DNA from 2 places in the Ruminococcus sporogenes genome. Region 1 is predicted to be linked to the other one. Evidence: predicted binding sites of a transcription regulator. Region 1 holds the regulator's gene; the other holds the start of a gene.

Region 1 (8,242 bases):
AAACCGCCGACAGCGCGATACATATCCAAATATCCCTCGAAGCTATATGCTCTATATTTCTCGATTCGGTTATCAGCAGAAAAGCTGTTATTCCGGCAAGGGTACCGCCTATAGCCGTAAGCTTTATACCCTTTAAGCTTTTAAAGGTCTCTGCCGCCATACAGAGCAGCACAAACGAAAACGTAAACGAATACCTGAACGGAAGCCAGTTAGGCATCTGGAAGCCATGCCAAACCATATCTACAGGTCTTATATACATACAGAAGAACAGAACGCCCGCAAGCAGCGCATAGCCTGCCTTTTTTAAAGTTTTTATTTCCTTGTTCAAAAAGAAAAGCGGAACAAGAACAACTGTAAGAAGACCGCAGTAAATTTCCGGAAGCCCCTGTACGTTAACGGAATCATACTGAGCCGCCATAAGCTGCGGGAAGAAATCCAGCGGCGAAAACTGAGTGGCATAACTGAAATCAGGCTGGGTAAAATCAAATTTACCAAGCTTTAAAGCATTATAAACGGGCAAAAGCATAAACGCTGCACATGCAAGCGCTACAACTGCGGACAGAGCAAACCTCAGAAACGACTGCCAGATTTCATATAGGCGATTTTTTTTGCCTGCATTGGCGCATCCGAATATAGTGTAATACAGATAATACAAAAACGTAAAAATACATATCATATATCCGATATAAAAGTTGGCTACAAGCATTATGGCAAGCGGAATAATAAAATTTATTTTTCTTCCGTCATCAACGAGATATTCCACACCGAGAATTATAAGGGGAAGAAAAATCAATCCGTCTATCCACATAGGATCAATAAGCTGTATAACCGCATAAGCGCAGAGGGAATAAAGTGATGAAAACACCAGAGAATGCAGCGGAGAAAGCTTTTTTGACTTCTGCATAAAATAACAGAAGGTAACCGCCGCAGACCCGAGCTTAACAAGCTGCATTATCATAAGGCTGCCCAAAAGCATAGTCCTTGGCAGAAGCATAACTATAAGAGTGAAGGGACTTGCGAGATAATATCCTATGACGCCTGCGAATCCTCCGGAGAGATTTCTGGACCAATTATATAAAATACTTTTGTCGCCGCTCCAAAAGGCGTCTCTCAGGGCTTCAAAATAATATACATACTGACCGTTTAAATCAAGCACCAGAACCGACTGATCGCCGAAAGGATAAACTCTAAATATAACGTATGCGGCGTACATTATTACGACCGGTATAAAAAATGCGATAAAATAAATTTTGTTTCTGAAAGCCCAGTCGCGCAGAAAAATAAGAAAACCCTTGAATCTGCCGCTTTCCGACTTCTGCGCCCGAAGCCTCATCTCTGATGAATCAGACATTTTTATCCTCCTGAATTTTATTTCGGCATATCTGCGCCGATTTCATAAGCAATTAACATTATACAATATTTCTGCCGATTTTACAATAGTTTAGATCGAATTTTAACAAAATAAAGAACTATTACTTAATAAATATATTTAAAAAGTCCCAGTATTATAAGTATAGCGCCGGAAAGCCACGAAAGACGCGGCTTTTTGCAGGCCGCCTTCTGACCGAAAAAACTGCCTGCCACAATAGAAGCCAATCCCACAGCAAGGCTTATCAGGGCTATTCTTATTATATTGGCGCCGCCAAGTCCGGCTCCGAAGCCGCTTGCAAGGGAGTCTGCCGAAAGGGCTAAAGCCAGTGTTACCGCCTCCTTAGCGGACAGCGTTTTGGAACTGTCGCAGTCCGCTTTAGTTTCGTCGAGATAAACGCAAATTACAAAGTCTATATTGAAAAAACTAAATTTCAGCCCTCCCTCCCCCTGACGCTTGCGAAGGGCGTTTTTAAGCATATTCTGAAAAAGCGAAACGGTCCCCATAACGGTAAGCAGCCCCGCGCCCGCCGCACTGCAAAGCCTATCGGGTATCATTCCTCCGAGAAGAGAGGAAAGTATTATTGAAGCAGTTAGAATAAGCGAGCATATAAAGCTTATAATAAACGCGGAATACGCCGGAATCCTGATCCTTCCGGCTCCGTAAGAAAAGGCCGCTATCAGCGCGTCTACCGAAACGGCTGATACAAGCATCAGATCCTGTATTAAACTATGTACGTCCATTGCCGCTCCTTTCATTTTATGACATACTTGTTATTCTTATTTTTTTGTGCTATATTAATGTATGCGGAAAAAACAAATCGGTGCGCATTACTTAAAGCGCGCAAAAACAAGAAACGGAGATTTTTATATGACAACTAAGAATAACGTACTTTTAGCTCTGCTCGACTGTAAAGATCACCTTTCAGGAGGAGAGCTTGCTGAAAAGCTCGGAGTTTCGAGAAACGCGGTATGGAAATCAGTCAAGGCTCTTCAGGCGGAAGGATTTGATATAAAGGCAGTCCCAAACAGAGGATATTTTCTGAATTCAAGCGTTTCCGTATTAAATGAAACCGTTATAAGAAAATATCTTCCTAAAGGAGATAACCGAAAAATTTTTATTTTCGATTCAATAGATTCAACCAATAATTATGCAAAATACCTCGCCGCCTCCGGCGCGGAGAACGGCGCTCTCGTAACAGCAGAAACTCAAACTGCCGGAAAGGGAAGAATGGGAAGAAGCTTCTACTCGCCGTCAGGCGGAAGTATTTATATGAGCGTAGTGCTGCGTCCGCAAACAGACATGGAATCAAGCCAGCTTATAACCTCATGCATTGCCGTAGCAACGGCAGAAGCGATTGACCGCGTTTGCTCTACGGACGTTAAGATAAAATGGGTAAACGATCTTTTTCTCGGAGAAAAAAAAATATGCGGCATTTTGACGGAAGCGTCGCTCAATTTTGAAAACGGCAGACTTGATTATGCGGTTGCAGGAATCGGTATAAATTTAAAAAGCGTCAAAAATTCGTTTTCGCAGCAGCTTTCAGAAATAGCCACTTCAATCGAGGACGAAACCGGAAATATCCCCGACAGATGCCGTCTTATAGCAGAAATACTTAAAAATATTGATTTATATATGTCCAATATGGAAAAACGTAATTTTCTTAATGAATACCGCAGACGCTCGTTTATTTTAGGAAAACGGATTGCAGTGTCAAAATTCAATTCAGAACGCATGGCGACTGCAATAGGAATAAGCGACAATGCCGGTCTGATTGTAAGATATGACAACGGCAATGAGGAAACCCTTCATTCTGGAGAAGCAAGAATTATAAGGCAAAGGTAAAAATGCTCATAAAACATACTTGTTTTAAGCCGCGTTTTGTTTAACTATACAAAAATGAATAATTCTCTTGACTTTCGTCTATAATAGTGATAAATTATATTTAGCACTCATAGACGTTGAGTGCTAACACTCATAAATAACATCTGCCAGCAGTAAAGGAGGAAGGAGTAGTGGATGACAGAAAGCTTAAAATATTAGCCGCTGTCATTGACGAGTATGTTATGACGGGAGAACCGGTAGGTTCAAAAGCGATAGCATCACTTCCGGATATTACAGTTTCTGCTGCAACAGTAAGAAACGATATGGCAGTGTTGGAACAGATGGGATATCTTGAACAGCCGCATACGTCGGCAGGCCGTATCCCAACGTTCAGCGGCTACAGGCTTTATATCGACAAAATAATGAAATGCAATTCGCTCCCGGAGGACGAAAAAAGGCGTCTGGACTGCATGCTTGAGGAAAAGGGCGCTTTGACCGAGGAACTGATAATCGAAAGCGCTACGACTGCTCTTGCAGAGCTTACAAAATGCGCGGCGGTCGCCGCAAATTCCGCTCCTAAGTTTTCAGTGATTTCTAAGGTGGAAATAATACCCACCGGAAAAAGACTATATGTCATTTTATTGATAACCTCCAACGGAAGCATTAAAAACAAGGCATGCAGGCTTGAATTTGATCTTACAAATGAACAGCTTGAGTTTCTGACGAATTACATTGAAGAAAATCTTATGGGGGTTTCAGTTTCAGAGCTTTCTGACGAAATGCTTGCAAAGCTTGTCGAAGCGCTCGGAACCTACATGCTGACGCTGTCCCCTCTGGTTGAGGGAATATACGAGCTTTCAAAAGATCTTCTCCATAAGGAACTGACGGTTAGCGGAACAAAAAACCTTCTTTCCTGCGACGAGCTTAACACAATGGAAATTGTAAAGTTTATGGACCATCATGAGGAACTTGAAAGTTTGCTTAATGAATCATTCAACGGAATACACGTTATGTTCAGCCAGGAAAGTGACGGATTTGTAATAGGCAATTCAAGCATGATAGTGTCCAATTATCAGAAGGGCGACAAAACAGCCGGAGCTCTCGGCGTTATAGGTCCAATGAGACTTGATTACGCAAAGATAATACCTTATATAGAATATTTTACACAGAAAATTTCCGATCTTATTTCAGAGGATACGGAAACCGACGGAAAGGAAGACGAAGATGAGTGAAGAAAAGCATAAGGATAAAAATAAAAAGGAACCGGCTAAGGATATGGAAATAGATATACCGGTCGGCTCCGGAGACGCCGAAAAAATGAAACAGGAAATAGAAGAGCTTAAGGAAAAAATCGAGGAAAATGAAAAAAAGCTCGGCGAATGCGACGACAAATATCTACGTCTTTGCGCTGAATACGACAACTACAGAAAGCGCACGTCAAAGGAAAAGCTTGAGATATTCAGCGATTCGACAATAAAATGCGTGGCGGAATTTCTGCCGGTGCTTGACAGCTTTGAAAGAGCCATTGAAGCCGAATGTACGGACGAATCCTTTAAAAACGGCATGAAAATGATCTATAATCAGTTTATAGAATCTCTTGATAAAATAGGAGTTAAGGAAATGGAGGCGCTTGGGAATGAATTCAATCCTAATCTTCACAACGCTATCAAACAGACAGAGGACGAAAACTTCGGCGACAACATAGTATGCGAGGTTTTCCAAAAGGGCTACATGCTTAACGACAAGGTTATCCGTCATGCGGTTGTGGCGGTTGCAAACTGATTAAAGGGTATACAGAAAGGAAGATTTATTATGGGAAAAATTATAGGTATTGACTTAGGCACTACAAATTCATGCGTAGCTGTAATGGAAGGCGGAAACGCCGTTGTAATCCCTAATTCCGAAGGTGCAAGAACTACTCCGTCGGTAGTAGCGTTCTCAAAAACAGGTGAAAGACTTATAGGTCAGGTAGCAAAGCGTCAGGCTGTAACAAACCCGGAAAAAACAGTCATCTCAATCAAACGCCATATGGGTTCTGACCATAAGGTTGATATTGACGGCAAATCATACACGCCTCAGGAAATTTCGGCTATGATACTTCAGAAGCTTAAATCTGACGCCGAGGCTTATCTTGGCGAAAAAGTAACGGAGGCCGTTATAACCGTTCCCGCATATTTTACGGACTCCCAGCGTCAGGCTACTAAAGACGCCGGTCAGATTGCCGGTCTTACCGTTAAGAGAATTATTAACGAGCCTACCGCAGCGGCTCTTTCCTATGGAATAGACAAGGAAGAGGATCAGAAGATAATGGTTTACGACCTCGGCGGCGGTACATTCGACGTATCTATCATTGAAATGGGAGACGGCGTAACGGAAGTACTTGCAACTGCCGGAAACAACCACCTCGGCGGCGACGATTTCGACCAGAGAATTATAGATTGGATGACCTCAGAATTTAAGAAGGCTGAGGGAATAGATCTTTCAAACGATAAAATGGCTATGCAGAGATTGAAGGAAGCGGCAGAAAAGGCTAAAATAGAGCTTTCGTCTACTCCTACCTCACAGATTAATCTACCGTTTATTACAGCCGACGCAACAGGTCCAAAGCATCTTGACCTGACTTTGACGCAGGCTAAATTCAATGAGCTGACCGCTGATCTTGTTCAGGCTACAATGGGACCGGTAAAGCAGGCTCTCTCTGACAGCGGACTATCAGCCAGCGAGCTGCATAAGGTTCTTATGGTCGGCGGTTCTTCAAGAATTCCGGCTGTACAGGACGCTGTTAAGAATTATATGGGCAAGGAACCGTTTAAGGGAATAAATCCTGACGAATGCGTAGCTCTCGGCGCGGCTTATCAGGGCGGCGTTCTCGGAGGCGACGTTAAAGAGGGGCTTCTTCTTCTGGACGTTACACCGCTTACACTCGGAATCGAAACGGCAGGCGGCGTAAGTACTCCTATGATCAAGAGAAATACGACTATTCCTACAAAGCAGACTCAGGTTTTCTCAACCTATGCAGATAACCAGACCGCTGTTGACATTAACGTACTGCAGGGCGAACGTGAATTCGCAAAGGACAATAAGCTTTTAGGTACCTTCCGTCTTGACGGTATAGCTCCGGCTCCGAGGGGAATCCCGCAGATCGAGGTTACTTTTGATATTGACGCAAACGGTATCGTTCATGTTTCGGCTAAGGATAAGGGTACCGGAAAAGAGCAGAACATTACTATTACCTCTTCTACAAACATGTCTAAGGACGATATTGACAAGGCTGTCAGAGACGCCGAAATGTTCGCCGAGGAAGATAAAAAGAAGAGAGAAGAAGTAGATACGAAGAACAACGCTGAAAATTATGTATTCCAGTGCGAAAAGGCGCTTAAGGATTTCGGCGACAAGGTTACTTCCGAAGAAAAGGCGCCTATAGAAGCTAAGTGCGAAGCGCTTAAGGAAGCCCTGAAGGGCAGCGACACCGCCGATATAAAGGCAAAGACAGAGGAGCTCCAGAAGGCGTTCGGTGAACTTGCCGCAAAGGTTTATCAGAATGCAAGTCCTGAAGAACAGGCGGCTGCCCAGCAGGCGGCAGGCGCTGCGGCAGAAAACAATTCAGGCGACGACGGAGTAGTTGACGCTGATTATACAGAAGCATAAATTTATTGAAACAAATACTTTCAGGGCGGATAAAAAATGTCCGCCCGAAAGCTGTATATTGAGGACATTAACTAACGCCGGATTATGGCTGGTATTCCGGCAATACTGATACGGTTTCGGTCGTATCATGATAAGAATTTACCCATGGGCTTTTAAGAAGGCCGGAAAGGTGTGGTCAGAATGGCTGATGAAAGAGATTATTACGAGGTGCTGGGGTTAAAAAAGGGAGCATCAGACGATGAAATAAAAAAAGCCTTTAAAAAAATGGCAAGGCAATACCACCCCGACCTGCATCCGGACGATAAGGAATGCGAAGAAAAATTCAAGGAAATAAATAAAGCGTACGAAATACTATCCGATCCGGAAAAAAGACAGAAATACGATCAGTTCGGTCATGCCGGAGTTGATCCTAATTATGGAGGCGGAGGCTTTACAGGCGGATTCAACGGCGGCGGATTTGGAGATATGGGCGATATCTTTGAGGATATATTCGGCGGTATATTCGGCGGCGGCTCCGCGAGAAGATCAGGACGTTCAAGCGTAAACGCTCCAAGAAGAGGCGGAGATATAACCGCTAACATCAATATAAGCTTTATGGAGGCCTGCACCGGCAAAAAGCAGGATATAAAGATCAATCACATGGAACAATGCTCGGAATGCGGGGGCACCGGCGCAAAAAAAGGAACATCCCCTCAGACCTGTCCCGAATGTAACGGAAGCGGAACCGTCAACATAACACAGGCTACTCCGTTCGGCAGAATCACAAATACAAGAACTTGCACAAAATGCGGAGGTAAAGGAAAGATTATAGGCTCTCCGTGCTCAAGGTGCGGAGGAACGGCAAGAATCCGCGTGGAAAAGAATATCAGCGTTGAGATTCCCGCCGGTATTGACGACGGACAGATACTTCGCGTTGGAGGACAGGGCGACAGCGGCTTGAACGGCGGACCTTCCGGAGATCTTAACGTGGTTATTTCAGTAAGACCTCATCCGATTTTCGTAAGGGACGGATACGACGTACACTGTGAAATACCTATTACTTACACACAAGCGGTACTGGGCGATGAAATAACGGTGCCTACTATTGACGGAAAGGTTAAATACACTATTGCGGAGGGTACTCAAACCGGAACGGTTTTCCGTTTGAAAGGCAAAGGCGTCAAAAAGCTAAGACGTTCAGACAGAGGGGATCAATATGTAAAGGTCAATATCGAGGTTCCGAAAAACCTCAATAAAAAGCAGAAGGAAGCCCTTAAAAACTATGAAAAAACGATGAGTGAAAGCTCCACTGATAAACACTATACTAAAAGACAGTCGTTTTTCGATAAATTCAAAGAAATATTCAATCAGTAAAAAAGAAACCGCGGCATTAAAATGTCCGCGGTTTTTTTAATATAAGAA
Region 2 (8,242 bases), on a different contig from region 1:
CAGCGCAAAGCCTTACCAGTTCCTCTCCGGGATCGGAAATACACGGCATACCGGCGTCTGTAACCACAGCGGCGTTTTCTCCGCCTTTAATCCGTGATATAATATTCTCAGCGCAATTTAAGGTACTATGTCCATGATAGCTTATAAGCTGCTTTTTTATATCGTATCTGTTGAGAAGTTTAAGCGTTACTCTCGTATCCTCAGCCGCTATAAAATCCACATCTTCAAGGGTTTTAAGCTGCCTTAAAGTAATATCATCCATATTTCCAATCGGCGTGCCCACAACGTAAAGCGTACCGGTCATTTTATTCAGCCCCCTCTTCAAGTCCGAATGAATAAATTTTTTGCATCTCGTCAGTGTATCCGTTTTCAGTCCATACATAAAGCTGCGGAAGCACTTTTAGATACGGTTTCGAGCCTTTTTTCCCCTCTATTAGAAAAAGCCACGGCGCGCTTTGAGGGTTTTTACTCACAAACCGCAGTCTTTTAGGCTCCATATCATTTTTTTTCATGGCGTCTATCACATCGCAAAGTCTTTCGGGACGGTTGCAAAGACAAAGACGTCCGCCGAACTTAAGCAACCTGGACGCCGCACGGCAAACATCATAAATATTGCACATAATCTCATGACGGGCAATTCTATGAGCGTCAAGCTCGCTTTCGATACCTGAATCCGCCGCTTTATACGGCGGATTACATGTCACAAGGCTGCATTTTCCCAGAGGCGCTCCTTCCCAAAGCTCCTTTAAATCAGCGTTAACAGGTACTATTGTTTCCACGCCGCTTTTTTCAATGCTCATTTTTAACTGTTCAACGGCTTTTTTCTGAATGTCCAGCGCAAAGATTACCTTAGGAGGTTTTACTCTCTGCATTATCATTGGAATTATGCCGCACCCGGTTCCAAGATCGCAGGCAGTATCGTTAGCTTTATATTCGCAAAAATGAGTCAGAAGAAATGCGTCCGTACCGAATCCATGCTCTTCGCTTACACAAATACTTAGCTTTTCCGACAGCTTTTCAAATTTCATCTAATAAACAATCCTTTATAAAAATACTTTTATTAATATAACATAAAACGGATCAGATTTCAACATTTAATGTAAAATCCCGTAAAAAGGACGCTGAAAACGCGTCCTTTTCGTTATTTATATTCACACCTGAAATCCGTAAACACAGCCGTATTGCCGCCTGCCGCATACAATCCGATTATGACACCGGTAAATCCGCCGGAAACCTCGCTGGATAAATATTTGGTCTGAGCGCTTCCAAGAAAGCGATCAGCGCCATCGTATTTGACAAAAAAGCTGTAATTCATATTATCCATTCGAATAATAAGCTCCGCTTCAGTCTGATTCAGACTAACCGTTTCCTGTATATGCTTTATTCCGCCTATATTCAATCTGAGCAGTATTTCAATATCTTCTCCGATTTTTCTTAACGCAATATCGTAATGCTCCAATTCGTTCATATATAAGGCGATACCCGCTTCACCGGAATCAATTCTGACTTTGCAGCAAATCTCTCCGCAGAAATCGCGCTGACGAAGTCCTATAAATGTAGGAGAATCTATATCGCTCAATGTGATATCAGAGCCGTGCAAAACAGCTTTATCATCATAAAGCTCATAGCTGCTGTCCTTCGGATGTCTCAGGTAACACCAGTCAATATTCCATTGCGTATTTTCAAAGGTATAAAGATTCTTTTCATTTTGCTCAAATTCACCGTATATCTCATAGCCTTCGTCGGTTGTCCCGTCCGCTCCGGCGGAAAACCATCCCTGCCCGTCAAAGCATACCGGCGTAAGAAATACTTCCCTGCCCAGATGATGATACGGCATCCACATACCTGATTGTCTGAAACCAAGACTAAGTATATGCCAATCTCCGTGTTTATCCTGAACAAGATCTCCGTGACCAATTCCCTGAATTATAAAAGGAGCCTTATTTCTGTTTGTAAGTACAGGATTATGAGGATAATTTTCAAAATCTCCCCAGACCGACCGTCCCCTCGCATAGGTAATCATGTGACCGTATTCAGTTCCGCCCTCGGCCGCCATAAGATAATAATAGTCGTTTATTTTATACATATGCGGACTTTCAAGATACCTTCCGCCGGAGCCTTGCCAAATGCATTTGCTTTCAGTAAGCTTTTTTCCGTCAGTTATATTTATCTCGCACTGAATAACTCCGCTTCTGCCAAGACTGTCTGTCCCGTTGCTCATAAAATACGTCCTGCCGTCCTCAAAATACAAGGACGGATCAATACCTCCCTGATCGACGAAAACAGGATCGGACCATTCTCCGTAAATATCTTCCGTATATACATAAAAATTCTGGCGGGTAGTATCGTTTGTAGTTACCATATAGAATCTTTTGCCGTCAAATCTTATAGTCGGAGCGAAAACGCCTCCGCTGCTGTTTATTTTATCCAGCATAACCTGATCTTTGCGGGTAAGCACATGTCCGATCTGATTCCAGTTCACAAGATCGCTGCTTTCGAAAAGAGGCACTCCCGGAAAATACTGAAAGCTGCTGCATACCATATAATACCTTCCGTTTGCATAGCATACGCTGGGATCAGGACAAAATCCCTTTAATACCGGATTTTTATATCTCATAAACGTCCCCCGTACAATTTAATAATTTCCTGAAGTATCTTCCATTATCTTGAATTCTATGTCAAAATATGTGATTTTGAGCTCATCGTCTATTCTGGCGCATTTTGCTTTTAAAACATCTCCGGCTTTCTTGCCTTCAAGGATAAGACTTAGCTCGTCGTAATTATGAACCTCTACGCCGTTAATTGATAGAATAAAATCATCTGTCTTTAGCTCCGTATTGGACACGTCGCAATCCTCGCTGATATCGGTCACCCACAATCCGTTTAGCTTTTCAGGAAGCTTTCTGCCGTATTTTTCCTTAAAAACCGAAAGCGTATATTCATTATCCATCGAATAGAATGTTATTCCTATTTTTATTCTGCCGCTTACATAACCCTGAGAAATAAGCTCTTCTATAACAGGCTTGGCCTCGTTAATAGTTATTGCAAAGCCGAGACCTTCATAGCTTGAGCTTACATATTTAGAAGAAGTTATGCCTATGACCTGACCGTACATATTAACCAAGGCGCCTCCGGAATTTCCTGGGCTTATTGCGGCGTTAGTCTGTATACAGTCCATTTCAAATCCGGTTGAATCCGCTTTGATTTTCCTGTTAAGACCGGAAACTATACCGTCGGTAATTGAACCTGTCAGCCCGGCAGGGTTTCCGATTGCCGCAACTCTCTCTCCAAGCACCGTTTCATCGGAATCGCCAAGTTCGGCGGCAGGCAGATTATCAGCCTTTATCTTAATTACCGCTATATCTGTTTTAGCGTCGCGGCCGACTATTTCCGCTTCAAACTGCTTATCATTATATGTGTTTACAATAAAACTGTCCGGCTTCTCAAGCTCCGATTCATCAAGCAATGAATACTGAGAGCCTTCAAGCACATGAGTATTTGTAACGATATAACCGTCTTGAGTTATTATAATTCCTGAACCGCTTCCTATCATAATATCAGGATTAGAGCTGCTGTAAGTATAAATCTCCACTATCTGAGGCCTTATAAATTCCGCAAGCCCCTCGGTAGTATATTTTCCGTTTTCATCACGGTAATCAGAGTCCTTTGAGGCTTCGGGCTTATTCTGAGTCTCAAGCTCGATATCGGTATTAATATTATTATAAGCCTTGTTATAGATTATGCTGCCCTGACGGACATCTGAATAAATACAATAAACTGTCAGAGCAGAAATAACCGCAAAAATAAGTAAAAGCAGGACAACTATTAATACGTTTGACCGTTTCTGTTTTCCGGCGTTTTCATTTCCGGTTATCTCGGCATTCTGAAAATTGTCCGAATATTTAATCTCTGATATCTCCTCTCTTTCCTTTTCACCGCTTTCACTGCTGAATAAATCTTCCTTTTCATCCATATCGGTACAGAAACCTCCTTATTCAGCGATAAAGTCTCTCGGAAATGTCAGCATAAATTCCGTGAATCTTCCCTCTTCGCTGCTTATCGTTATATTGCCGTGATGCTGATTGACAAATTTTCTTACTATAGATAATCCTAAACCTACTCCGTCGGGATTATCGCTTCTCGAATAATCTGATTTAAAAAAACGGTCAAAAACATGTGCGAGATCCTTTTTCGGTATTCCGCTGCCGCTGTTGTTTATAAAAAAATGAATATTTCCGTCGCAATAATCTATAGCGATGGTAATCATACCATTATAATCGACAAATTTTACGGCGTTTTCAAATAAATTATAGAATACCTGGTGCAAAAGTATCCTGTCTCCGCTGACCAGTATTTCAGGATAGCTTATGCTTATAATATTAATATGCTTTTCTTCAATTCTTTTTTCAAACATAAATATTATTTCCGCTAAAACCTCTATTATGTTGAATTGTTCAATTTTAAGCGTGATTTTTCCCGCTTCTATATTAGACGTATTCAGCATATTTTTAATAATCTGCTGCATTCTGTTGGTTTCATTAAGCACCTTAACAAGATATTTATATCTGTGTTCCGCGTCTATCGTTCCGTCGAGCACTGCTCCGAGAAAGCCCTTGATAACAGTAAGCGGCGTTTTAAGCTCATGAGATATATTCGAAACAAATTCAACCATATGCTTATCGCTGTAATTAAGTCTTTCCTGAAGAGCCCTGATTGCCTTAAGAAGCGGCTCATACTGCGGCAGCACCTTTTTGGGAAGCGCTATTTCCGCATATTCTCCCACATAACCGGAGCCGCAGTTCTTTTCTATCTGAAGCACATATTTATACTTATGGTAATTATAAATACAAAGAGTAACAGAAAATACCGCCGTAAGAACCAATAATAACAGCAATAGAATATTTACAGTTTTGTCAGTATGCTCTGATATTATACCGTATGGCATTACGCAGGCTACATAAACCTCAAATGGTTCAAATTCCACCTCAAATTTTTCCATATATGAAACATTTGTAACAGGGTTTATATCGTATTGGATAGCGTCGCCGAATTTCCAGTCAGAATGCTGATAATATTCTTTATTGCAAGAATTAGAAATAATTAAATCTCCATGTTTATCATAAATATATATATCCATATTTAGATTCTTGCTATAAATTTCAAGCATACTGCCGTTTAATTCATTATTTTTGTTTACTTCATTTTCAAAATCATCAAGTATAAGCTTCACCGAATTTTCCGAATTGTGCAAAACGGTGTCCTTTAACGACAAATAGCTCTGAAAAATTAAAACAAGACCCGTAAAAAGAACACAGAAAAATATTATGCCGATTATGAAAAAATAATGCCGAAGAAGATTTTTGGTCATATTATCTCCGTTCAGCCGGCATTAGCCGGCAATTAAAATGTAAATCATGCAACGATCAATTTTCAGCATTACGATTCCTTAATTTCGTTTAATTCAAATTTATATCCGACTCCCCATACAGTCGTAAGATCCCATTGCTTGGAAATTCCGCAAAGCTTTCCTCTCAAGCGCTTGATATGAACGTCAATAGTTCTGGAATCTCCGTAATAATCAAATCCCCAGATTTCGTCAAGAAGCTGATCTCTTGTAAAAACTCTGTTAGGATTGGAAGCAAGATAAAATAAAAGCTCGATTTCCTTAGGCGGAGCGTCAATTACCTTTCCGCCCGCCTTAAGCACATACCTCGTCAGATTAATCGAAAGCTTATCATAATGAACCTCCTGCATCTCAACAGGCTTAGGAAGCTTCCCGGAACGTCTGGCAACAGCCTTGATCCTTGCGAGAACCTCTTTTGTATCAAACGGCTTGACTATATAATCGTCGGCGCCCAGCTCAAGCCCCAGAACCTTATCGAAGATTTCACTTTTTGCGGTCAGCATAATTATAGGCGTATCGGACGCTTTTCTTATCTCCTTGCATATCTGCCATCCGTCCATGCCCGGCAGCATTATATCAAGCAGAACAATATCCGGATTTAGCGAATTGAATTTTACCATCGCCTCGTTGCCTTCGTTTGAGATTATAGTGCTGTAGCCTTCCTTTTCAAGATAAACTCTCAATAAATCGCATATGTTCTTATCATCATCAACTATTAAAACCTTTTCAAGCGGCATAACATACCTCCCCCATATCTAAGCTAAAAAACGCTCAGAAAAATAAAAAAAATAAAATTTATTCTATATACATTTAATAATATCAAATATTCGACAGTTTGTAAATACCCTTAAGAAATTTTTTCAGAAAAATTTGTTTCGCCAATATTAATTTTGCACAGTTTAGATTTTAAATCTGACATATATTTGTGCATAGATACAAAAATTGTAATTATATTCAAAACATACTTGATTTTTCATAAAAAGTTGGTAAAATAGTAATTAGCACTCAAGGAGTTTGAGTGCTAACCAAATCAATAATTTTTTTCAGGAGGAATAAATATGAATATCAAGCCATTGGCAGACAGAATTGTCATTAAAATGACAGAAGCGGAAGAAACCACAAAAAGCGGTCTTATTCTTGCTTCGGCTTCAAAGGAAAAGCCGCAGATCGCAGAAGTTGTCGCCGTTGGTCCCGGCGGAATGGTTGACGGCGAAAAGATAGATATGTATCTTAAAGTAGGCGACAAGGTTCTGCTCAGCAAATATGCCGGAACAGAAGTCAAGGTTGACGATGTTGAATATACAATCCTCCGTCAGTCTGAAGTTTTGGCAATAGTTGAATAATCGGAATAAATCATATTATAAAAAAGGAGTCTGATATTTATGGCAAAGGATATTAAATACGGAGAAGAAGCAAGAAAATCCCTTCAGACAGGCATTGACAAGCTTGCCGATACTGTTAAAATAACGCTTGGTCCTAAGGGAAGAAACGTTGTTCTCGATAAAAAATTCGGCGCTCCGCTGATTACTAACGACGGCGTAACAATAGCTAAGGAAATCGAGCTTGAGGACGCGTTCGAAAATATGGGCGCTCAGATGCTCAAGGAAGTTGCAACTAAGACTAACGACGCGGCAGGAGACGGTACGACCACAGCTACTCTTCTCGCACAGGCAATGATTCGCGAGGGTATGAAGAATATCGCGGCCGGCGCAAACCCGATGATAGTTAAAAAGGGTATGGCAAAGGCTGTTGAAACGGCAGTCGGAACTGTTATCGCAAATTCTAAAAAGGTTGAGGGTAGCGACGACATCGCCAGAGTCGCAACCGTTTCTTCAGCAGACGAAACAGTCGGAAAGCTGATTGCCGACGCAATGGAAAAGGTTACGGCGGAAGGCGTTATAACAATTGAAGAAAGCAAAACTGCTGAAACTTACAGCGAGGTTGTAGAAGGAATGCAGTTTGACAGAGGCTATATTTCACCATACATGGTAACGGATACCGAAAAAATGGAAGCTGTTTACGACGATCCATATGTTCTTATTACAGATAAGAAGATCTCCTCGATTCAGGAAATCCTTCCTCTTCTTGAACAGCTTGTTCAGTCGGGCAAGAAGCTTGTTATCATTGCAGAGGATATCGAGGGCGAAGCGCTCACAACGCTTATACTCAATAATCTTAGGGGCACTTTCAAGTGCGCTGCCGTTAAAGCTCCAGGTTTCGGCGACAGACGTAAGGAAATGCTTAAGGATATTGCCATCCTGACAGGCGGCGAGGTTATTTCTGAAGAGCTCGGCCTTGAGCTTAAGGAAACTACAGTTGAACAGCTTGGCCGCGCAAGACAGGTAGTTATCCAGAAGGAAAATACTATCATTGTAGACGGTATGGGCGACGCTGACGCGATCAAGAGCAGAGTTTCACAGATCAAATCTCAGATTGAAACAACAACGTCTGACTTTGACAAGGAAAAGCTTCAGGAAAGACTTGCCAAGCTTGCAGGAGGCGTTGCCGTTATAAAGGTCGGCGCCGCTACTGAAATTGAAATGAAGGAAAAGAAGCTTAGAATAGAGGACGCTCTTGCAGCTACAAAGGCTGCCGTTGAAGAAGGTATCGTTGCAGGCGGCGGCACTTCTCTCATCAATGCGATTCCTGCTGTTGAAGAAATGCTTCCTTCCCTTGACGGCGACGAAAAAACCGGCGCGCAGATCATACTCAGAGCTCTTGAAGAACCGGTTCGCCAGATCGCTCTTAACGCAGGTCTTGAGGGCAGCGTTATAATTGATACAATTAAGCGCTCAGGTAAAGTAGGCTACGGTTTCGACGCTTATAATGAAACCTATG

The links. Region 1 encodes HrcA, which represses chaperone genes, less so after heat shock. Its sites were predicted from a motif close to TGTTAGCACTCNNNNNNNNNGAGTGCTAACA; they were not measured.
Region 2: a site for HrcA is predicted at 6,401-6,431, ahead of ACYQ0N_RS11785 (co-chaperone GroES). Genes of this name have one in related genera too.

What each region holds. Positions count from the first base shown of each region.
Region 1 is NZ_BAAHOA010000001.1:263,359-271,600, reverse strand. Features, by position in the region: gene ACYQ0N_RS01435 (YfhO family protein) at 1-1,351, opposite strand, end outside; gene ACYQ0N_RS01430 (manganese efflux pump) at 1,477-2,112, opposite strand; gene ACYQ0N_RS01425 (biotin--[acetyl-CoA-carboxylase] ligase) at 2,240-3,214, shown strand; gene hrcA (heat-inducible transcriptional repressor HrcA) at 3,385-4,425, shown strand; gene grpE (nucleotide exchange factor GrpE) at 4,418-4,975, shown strand; gene dnaK (molecular chaperone DnaK) at 5,006-6,841, shown strand; gene dnaJ (molecular chaperone DnaJ) at 7,022-8,194, shown strand.
Region 2 is NZ_BAAHOA010000003.1:323,210-331,451, forward strand. Features, by position in the region: gene rsmI (16S rRNA (cytidine(1402)-2'-O)-methyltransferase) at 1-304, opposite strand, end outside; gene ACYQ0N_RS11760 (tRNA1(Val) (adenine(37)-N6)-methyltransferase) at 306-1,028, opposite strand; gene ACYQ0N_RS11765 (glycoside hydrolase family 43 protein) at 1,142-2,617, opposite strand; gene ACYQ0N_RS11770 (S1C family serine protease) at 2,636-3,973, opposite strand; gene ACYQ0N_RS11775 (sensor histidine kinase) at 3,992-5,368, opposite strand; gene ACYQ0N_RS11780 (response regulator transcription factor) at 5,437-6,141, opposite strand; gene ACYQ0N_RS11785 (co-chaperone GroES) at 6,463-6,747, shown strand; gene groL (chaperonin GroEL) at 6,787-8,242, shown strand, end outside.